DNA from 4 places in the Serratia sp. AS12 genome. Region 1 is predicted to be linked to each of the others. Evidence: predicted binding sites of a transcription regulator. Region 1 holds the regulator's gene; each other region holds the start of a gene.
What was found. Region 1 encodes PurR, which represses purine synthesis genes. Its sites were predicted from a motif close to CANGCAAACGTTTGCNTG; they were not measured.

Region 1 (2,182 bases):
CTTTTCAGACGGGTTATCCCAAGGATAAAAGGCACACAATTAATGCGTCAACCCATTTTCCCACAGTTAGACAATAAAATCTTGTTATCATTTCCCGGTTTATAATACTGATTACCTCTTCCACTTTGGCTCAATATGGGACAAAATTCGCAGTTCACAACTGCGTACCGGCAAAAATGCCCTCCTGACCAAACGCTGACGACTTCAACACACTAAAAACTCAGCTTCGCTTATTTGGAAGAAGGATCTACGCAGGCAAACGATTAACATCACACTTACATGCTGCAACATGTGAGTTCAGGAGTCATTCTTTACATGGCAACGATTAAAGATGTGGCCAAACGCGCTGGCGTTTCCACCACCACCGTTTCGCACGTCATCAATAAGACTCGTTTCGTCGCCGAAGAGACTAAAGCGGCCGTTGCGGCCGCGATCAAAGAGCTGCACTATTCTCCCAGCGCCGTGGCGCGCAGCCTGAAAGTCAATCACACTAAATCTATCGGTCTGCTGGCTACCTCCAGCGAAGCGCCCTATTTCGCCGAAGTGATCGAGGCGGTGGAAAACAGCTGTTACAGCAAAGGCTATACGCTGATCCTGTGTAACTCGCACAATAACCTGGACAAGCAACGCGCTTATCTGGCGATGCTGGCGCAAAAACGCGTCGATGGCCTGCTGGTGATGTGCTCTGAATACCCGGATCAATTGCTGGGGATGCTGGAAGATTACCGTAACATCCCGATGGTGGTCATGGACTGGGGCGCAGCGCGCGGTGATTTTACCGATACCATTATCGACAACGCCTTCGAAGGCGGTTATCTGGCCGGCCGCTATCTGATCGAGCGTGGCCACCGTGAGATTGGCGCCATTCCGGGCCAATTAGCGCGCAATACCGGCGGCGGCCGCCATCAGGGCTTTTTAAAAGCCATGGAAGAAGCCAATATCGAGGTACGCGACGAGTGGATTGTACAGGGTGACTTCGAACCGGAATCCGGCTACAAGGCCATGCACCAGATATTATCGCAGAAACAGCGCCCGACGGCGGTATTCTGCGGCGGCGACATCATGGCAATGGGTGCTATTTGCGCCGCTGATGAGCTGGGGTTACGCGTACCGCAGGATATTTCCGTTATTGGTTACGATAATGTGCGCAACGCCCGCTATTTCACGCCGGCACTGACGACCATCCATCAGCCCAAAGAGCGTTTGGGCGAGATGGCGTTCACCATGCTGCTGGATCGCATCATCAGCAAGCGTGAAGAATCGCAAGTCATTGAAGTACATCCGAAGCTGGTTGAACGCCGCTCGGTCGCCGACGGTCCCTTCATCGATTACCGCCGCTAGTCGCCAGCGCCGGGAGCCAAGGCGGTTTCCGGCGTCACTTCGCTTAACCATTCCTGATTCAAGGTTTCGCTATCCCCCAGATAATCAAGCAGCCAGGCCATCGCCGGCGATGGGGTATTCTGCTGCCAGGTCAGGCAGCATGGGCTGGCGGGAAATGGCTGTTGCAGTTGCAGCGCCACCAACTCGCCACGCTGCACCAACGGCAGCACCTGATGCGCAGGCATCATGCCGACGCACAACCCAGCACACAGACAATCCACCGCAGAGGCCCAATCCGGCACCACCAGCCGCCGTTGATTGTCCAGCGTCCAGGTAACCCGCTTGGGCAGATTGCGTGACGTATCCTCCAGACACAGCGAAGGGAAAGGCCGGAGCTGATCATCATTCAGCAGGCCATCCAACCCCGCTAATGGATGCTGTGGGCTGGCGACACACAACCAACGCATGTCGCCCATGTCGCGAAAGGCAAAACCACCGCCAACCGGCACCGCCCGCGTAGCGCCGATCGCCATATCGGCGCGTCCATCCACCAGCGCATCCCATACGCCGTTAAACACTTCGGGTTGGACCAACAGCTCGACATCGGGGAAATGGCGGTAAAAATCCAGCACCAGCTGACGGCAGCGCTGCGGTTTGACGATGATATCCACCGCGATTTTTAATTGACCACGCCAACCATTGGCCACCTGCTGGCACTGTCTGCGAGTGTCGAGCATTTTTTTGATGACACCGCGCGCTTCCTGAATAAACAGCGTGCCGGCCGGCGTCAGTTCTACATCGCGATGACGCCGTTCAAATAGCGGTACCGCCAGCCATTGTTCCAGTTGCCGCACAGTATAGC
Region 2 (2,182 bases), 1.5 Mb from region 1:
TGCCGTTCGGGTCGCGGAATGCCAGCAGACCGTGGCCGATGATCATCGCCACGCAGGCGTAAGCGCCACGCAATTGCTGATGCATGCCGGCAACGGCGGTGAAAATGTTGTCTGACTCCAGCGGATAATCCTGGAAGCGGTCCAGCTCACTGGCCAGTACGTTCAGCAGGATCTCGGAATCGGAGGTGGTGTTGATATGGCGACGACCGCTTTCAAACAGCGATTGGCGCAGCTCATGGGCGTTGGTCAGGTTGCCGTTATGGGCCAGCGTGAGGCCGAACGGCGAGTTTACATAGAATGGTTGAGCCTCTGAGGCACTGGAGCTGCCAGCCGTCGGGTAGCGCACATGGCCAATACCCATGTTGCCCTGCAAGCGCTGCATATGGCGTGCCTCAAACACATCCTTCACCAGACCATTTGCTTTACGCAGACGGAACCCGTTGTGGGCATCTATGGTGACGATGCCTGCGGCATCCTGGCCACGGTGCTGAAGCACCATCAACGCATCATAAATCGACTGGTTTACCGGCATAAAACCGGCGATACCGACAATACCGCACATGTTGTCTTTTCCTCATCAGCGCTACCGCCCCGGTAAATGGGTCGGTAAGAAACTCGACGTGCTCTGCAGGTAGTCAAAGAACCACCTGATGATATAACTGAACTGGGGAATGAGCTGTGACTGTTTCCAGTCGTCACTTTGCGAGAAGCCGGTAAAGGTATCCAGGAAAAACAGCATCGCCGAAACGATCAACACGCCGCGCAGTGCGCCGAAACAGACGCCCAGCACCCGGTCGGTGCCTGATAACCCGGTTTTCTCTACCAGTGAGCTAATCACATAGTTGACAATGGCTCCTACGATCAGGGTCGCGATAAACAAGATGGCAATCGCGATGCCGTTTCGCACCAGTTCATCTTCAAAACGAGTGAAGTAGACCGCAAGGTAAGAGTAGAAATGGCTGGCAACAAAAAACGCACATCCCCATGTCACAAGTGACAATGCTTCGCGAACAAACCCTCGGATCAGGCTCACCAGAGCCGAAAATCCAATCACCGCTATAATGACGTAATCAATCCAGACCATGAACTATTCCAATGATGAATCGCCCCTGCATCCAATTCGCGGCGAATTCTAACAGAAAAAGAAAACGTTTGCGTAGGGGATTTCCTAGCACGTTACAAATAAAAAACGGCGATAAAAAAATTCCCAATCGCCGCACCTACATAGGCCGTTTTGCCTGTGAAAGGCACATTTTTAATAGTGATTACACCAGCACTCATCGATTCAGGGGCACAGCATGCTGTGCCCCAATTCTGTCAACGTGTGCCGTAGGGCTTCACCTGGCCGCTCAAACCGCTGATGGAGTTCAGCGTAGACAGCGAGGACTGCAGCTTCTGTTTCGAGGCGTCCGGGCCAACGTAGATCCGGGTGATCTGCCCCTGTACCGGCGTTGACGGCACGGTGAAGGCGCGATAGCCGGACAGCCTGAGCGACGCCACGACCTCATTCACCTTGGCGGCGTTTTTCAGTGCACCCAGTTGCACCACATAAGCCTGCCCTGCCGGCGCTTTCTCTTCTGCGGCCGGTTTCGGTTCTGGCTTAGGTTCTGGTTTAGGTTCCGGTTTAGGTTCTGGCTTCGGCTCAACTTTGGGCTCAGCTTTAACCTCCGGAACAACCTCAGGCTTCGGCTGAACAACCGGTTTCGGCTGCTGCACCGGCTTTGGCTTCACTTCCACCGGCTTGGTTTCAACCGGTTTTGGCTTCACTTCCACCGGTTTGGTTTCGACCGGCTTCGGTTTCGGCTGTTGCACCGGGCGAGTTTCGACCGGCGGCGCGACCTGAACCGGCTGTTGCGCCGTCTGGCGTACGGCCTGCTGCGAGGCCGCTTCGTTCGCCGCCTGCTGCTCGACCAGTGCGCCCGCCCCTTCCGGCGGCTGCGCCGGCAAAGACTGGGTTACCGGCGGCACCACGTCGTTTTCTTCCACGTCACCCGGTTTCGGCACCAAGGGAATGGCCGCGAACTCATCCTCGTAATGTTTCTTTTTTCCATCCAGCAGCCCTGGCAGGATGATGACCCCCAGCGCGACCAGAATAACGGTTCCTACCAATCGGTTTTGAAATTTGCTTGCCACTCACACTCCCCGCATCTCGTCTAACGCCGCCATCACGTGCGCAACGGTG
Region 3 (2,182 bases), 2.4 Mb from region 1:
TTTCGATCATCACCAAGGACGTGATAAGTCGACCGCTTTCCGGCTTTTCAAAACCGCTAGGTTGCACGCTATCTTCCGGTGTGCCCTCCGGTGTAGAGGAGTGTTTCACCAGGTAACGCGCCACCGGGCCGCCGATCAGGCCGCCCAGCACCAGGCCGAAAGTTGCGCAGGCCATCGCCACTTCCGTAGCATTTTCAAACCCATAGCGCTCGATAAACAGTTTGCTCCAGGCTGCGCCGGTACCATGACCGCCAGATAGCGTAATTGAACCGGCGATCAGGCCCATCAGCGGATCCAGACCCAGTATTTTCGCCATGCCGATACCAATGGCGTTCTGCACCACCAGCAGGCCCAGCACCACAAACAGGAACACCATTAGCGCTCTGCCACCCGCGCGCAACCGCGCCAGGTTGGCATTCAGGCCGATAGTGGCGAAGAAGGCCAGCATCAACGGGTCTTTCAGCGACATATCGAAGCTGATTTCCCAGTTGGCGAACTTTTTCAGGGCTAACAACAAGAGCGCCACCAGCAAACCACCGGCGACAGGTGCGGGAATAGTGTATTTTCGCAACAGCGGGATGCTTGTGACGCATTTGCCCCCAAGGAGCAAAACCAGCGTTGCCGCGACTAACGTGCCATAAGTATCAAGATGAAACATCCGGGTACTCCCTGTAACGGAAAAGATCCAATAAGAAATAATAAGTTATAGAAAACCACTCAGTTTTTAAAACTTGATGAGGGTGGGATTAGAAGTAAAAAATGCTGAGAAGACAAGAAAAAATGAACAAAAATACGACATAGGCATTGATAACCCTGACGTAATATTGTTGCGCAACCGTTTGCTTTTGCGGGGTGGATCATTAAAATGCCTGCTTTGCCGTTTCTGGAAATGCCACATCATGACCATGCCATCCACCGAGCTTGATCCCGTGCAAAAAGCCACCGTAACGCCCCACGCCAGCGAACTGATTTATCGCCTGGAAGACCGCCCGCCGCTGCCGCAAACGCTGTTTGCCGCCGGTCAGCATCTGCTGGCGATGTTCGTGGCGGTAATCACTCCGGCTCTGTTGATCTGTCAGGCACTCGGTCTGCCGGCACAGGATACTCAGCACATTATCAGCATGTCGCTATTTGCCTCCGGCCTGGCCTCTATTCTGCAAATTAAAACCTGGGGACCCGTCGGTTCCGGCCTGCTGTCGATTCAGGGCACCAGTTTCAACTTTGTTTCGCCACTGATTATGGGCGGGCTGGCGCTGAAAAACGGTGGTGCCGACGTCCCCACCATGATGGCCGCGTTATTCGGCACGCTGATGGTCGCCTCCTGCACCGAGATCTTGCTTTCCCGCGTGCTGCACCTGGCGCGACGCATCATCACCCCGCTGGTCTCCGGCATTGTGGTGATGATTATCGGGTTGTCGCTGATTCAGGTTGGCCTGACCTCCATTGGCGGCGGCTATGCCGCGATGAGCGGAGGCAGCTTCGGCGCACCGAAAAATCTGCTGCTGGCCGGCGCAGTATTGGCGGTGATTATTCTGCTTAATCGCCAGCGCAACCCGTACCTGCGCGTCGCCTCGCTGGTGATCGCCATGGCGGTCGGCTACCTGCTAGCCTGGGCGATGGACATGCTGCCGGCAAGCCAACCGGCTCCGCAAACGGCGGCTGTCACCCTTCCGATCCCGCTGTATTACGGCCTGGGCTTTGACTGGAGCCTGCTGCTGCCGCTGATGCTGATCTTTATGGTCACCTCACTGGAAACCATCGGCGACATCACCGCCACCTCAGACGTGTCGGAACAGCCGGTCAGCGGCCCGCTGTATATGAAGCGCCTGAAGGGCGGCGTGCTGGCCAACGGCCTGAACTCGATGCTGTCGGCGGTGTTCAACACCTTCCCCAACTCCTGTTTTGGTCAGAACAACGGCGTGATCCAACTGACCGGAGTTGCCAGCCGTTACGTCGGCTTTGTGGTGGCGCTGATGCTGATCGCGCTGGGCTTGTTCCCGGCAGTGGCCAATTTCGTGCAACATATTCCTGAGCCGGTGCTTGGCGGTGCTACCCTGGTAATGTTCGGTACCATTGCCGCATCGGGCGTGCGTATCGTGTCACGCGAAAGGCTGAACCGCCGCGCGATCATGATCATGGCGCTGTCGCTGGCCGTCGGTATGGGCGTTTCTCAGCAACCGCT
Region 4 (2,182 bases), 440 kb from region 1:
ATGCCACACTCTATTTACCCAAAAGGCGATTTTATCACCGATAAAGTAGCTCAAACATCGGATAATTCCGCGAACGATATTTATGCCAGTGGACAAAATATAGACGAGCCGGGGGAAGAAATAAACCCCCGGCTGAAAATCAAAGAAAAAATATTAGATGTAGTTAACGATATCTTTAATCAGACGCGGACCGTGGAAGATAAAACCGGAATAAATTTGCACCAGCGAAGCACCGGCCGCCATTTTTTCCCGCGCGGCGGTCAGGGAGTCTATTCCGCCGACACCGATAATCGGCAAGCGGCCCTGCAGCTCAATCGACAAACGGCGGATCACTTCGGTGCTGCTCGCCTGCAGCGGACGACCGCTAAGGCCCCCCGTTTGCTCGCAGTAATTCAACCCCTGGATCAACTTGCGATCCAGCGTAGTATTGGTCGCGATCACGCCATCAATATTATGCCGCACCAGGCTGTCGGCTATTTGGATCAATTCTTCTTCAGAAAGATCCGGCGCGATCTTTACCGCGACCGGTACATATTTGTGATGCCGCGCATGCAATTCCTGCTGCTTATTTTTAATGGCGGCTAAAAGATCGTCTAACGCTTCACCATACTGTAGGGATCGTAACCCCGGTGTATTTGGTGACGAAATGTTAATCGCGATATAGCCGGCATACGGATAAACTTTATCCATGCAGATCAGATAATCGTCTTTTCCTTGCTCAACCGGGGTATCTTTATTCTTGCCGATATTAATCCCCAGAATGCCGCCAAAATGGGATTTTTTAACGTTTTCAACCAGATTATCCACACCCTGGTTATTAAAGCCCATTCGGTTGATCAGGCCTTCGGCTTCCACGATGCGGAACAGCCGCGGTTTATCATTGCCCGCTTGCGGGCGCGGCGTCACGGTGCCAACTTCGACAAAGCCAAACCCCATGGCACCGAATGCATCGATGCACTCACCGTCTTTATCCAGACCGGCGGCCAACCCCAATGGGTTTTTAAAAGAGAGTCCCATGCAGCTAACCGGCTTGGCCGGCACAGACTGACGAATGAGAAATTCTAACGGGGTGCCAGTGATACGGCGAAGCTGATGAAAGGTCAATTCATGCGCACGCTCGGGATCGAGCTGGAACAACGCTTTCCTGATGATGGGGTAGTACATGTACTCTCCTGATTTCCCGGTTGCAAACCGGGGGCCGATTATCCGGCATCCCCTGATCAATTGGAATTGATTAAAAGCAAAAAAAAGCGTTTTTTACGCAATCGTTTTCCTTTAACGGCCCCAGATCGCCGCCAATCCGCATTTACGCATATCAAAATCAAAAAATGAGATTTAAGCAACCCGCTCCTAACTGATAGGTTTAAAACAGATCACAAACATTTCCTGATTAAACCTAACTTTTAGTTATAAGGAGTGGCAATGCGCGTTATATCACTGGCCGGCAGCCCCCGCATCCCCTCGCGCTCAGCCGCGCTGCTGACCCTGAGTCAAAACTGGCTGCAGCAGCAAGGTGTAGAAGTGATTGCCTACACGCTGCACGATTTCGATGCCGAGGATTTGCTCTACGCCAATTTTAACAGCCCGGCGATCAAAGCCTTTGCCGAGCAGTTAGCGCAGGCAGACGGTTTGCTGGTGTCGACGCCGGTCTATAAAGCCTCGTTCTCCGGCGCGCTGAAAACCCTGCTGGATTTGCTGCCGGAACGCGCCCTGGACCATAAGGTCGTGTTGCCGCTGGCCACCGGCGGCTCTATTGGCCACATGCTGGCGGTGGACTACGCCCTGAAGCCGGTGCTGGCGGCGTTGAAAGCGCAGGAAGTGCTGCACGGCGTGTTTGCCGATGATAGCCAGGTGGTGCTGAACGGCGAAGAAATCAACCTGTCTGACGGCGTGGCAACCCGCCTGGAAGAGGCGCTGGAAAGTTTTTATCTGGCGCTCGGCCGTCGCAAACCGCCCACGGTAAAGCTCTCCCCTTCCCTGTTTGCCCGTCAGACTGCCTGACTGAGAAGAGAATAAAAAGGAAAAGGACATCATGATGAAGCGACTTTCTTCACTCCGCCGCTGGCTTGGCGCAGGCACATTGGCCGGCATTCTCTCCCTTGCGTGGAGCAATGCCGCCAACGCGCAGGATCCGGCGCAGTTCCGCATCGGTTACCAAAAAGGATCGGTCAGCCTGGTATTG

Region 2: the regulator PurR is predicted to act here: its motif matches at 1,142-1,159, upstream of cvpA (colicin V production protein).
Region 3: the regulator PurR is predicted to act here: its motif matches at 829-846, upstream of SERAS12_RS24805 (NCS2 family protein).
Region 4: the regulator PurR is predicted to act here: its motif matches at 1,259-1,276, upstream of pyrD (quinone-dependent dihydroorotate dehydrogenase).

Annotation. Positions count from the first base shown of each region.
Region 1 is NC_015566.1:2,296,697-2,298,878, reverse strand. Features, by position in the region: gene purR (HTH-type transcriptional repressor PurR) at 316-1,341, shown strand; gene punR (DNA-binding transcriptional activator PunR) at 1,338-2,182, opposite strand, start outside.
Region 2 is NC_015566.1:3,762,505-3,764,686, forward strand. Features, by position in the region: gene purF (amidophosphoribosyltransferase) at 1-562, opposite strand, end outside; gene cvpA (colicin V production protein) at 584-1,084, opposite strand; gene dedD (cell division protein DedD) at 1,318-2,133, opposite strand; gene folC (bifunctional tetrahydrofolate synthase/dihydrofolate synthase) at 2,134-2,182, opposite strand, start outside.
Region 3 is NC_015566.1:5,363,763-5,365,944, forward strand. Features, by position in the region: gene gltS (sodium/glutamate symporter) at 1-658, opposite strand, end outside; gene SERAS12_RS24805 (NCS2 family protein) at 900-2,182, shown strand, end outside.
Region 4 is NC_015566.1:1,857,971-1,860,152, reverse strand. Features, by position in the region: gene pyrD (quinone-dependent dihydroorotate dehydrogenase) at 154-1,164, opposite strand; gene ssuE (NADPH-dependent FMN reductase) at 1,423-2,001, shown strand; gene SERAS12_RS08600 (sulfonate ABC transporter substrate-binding protein) at 2,036-2,182, shown strand, end outside.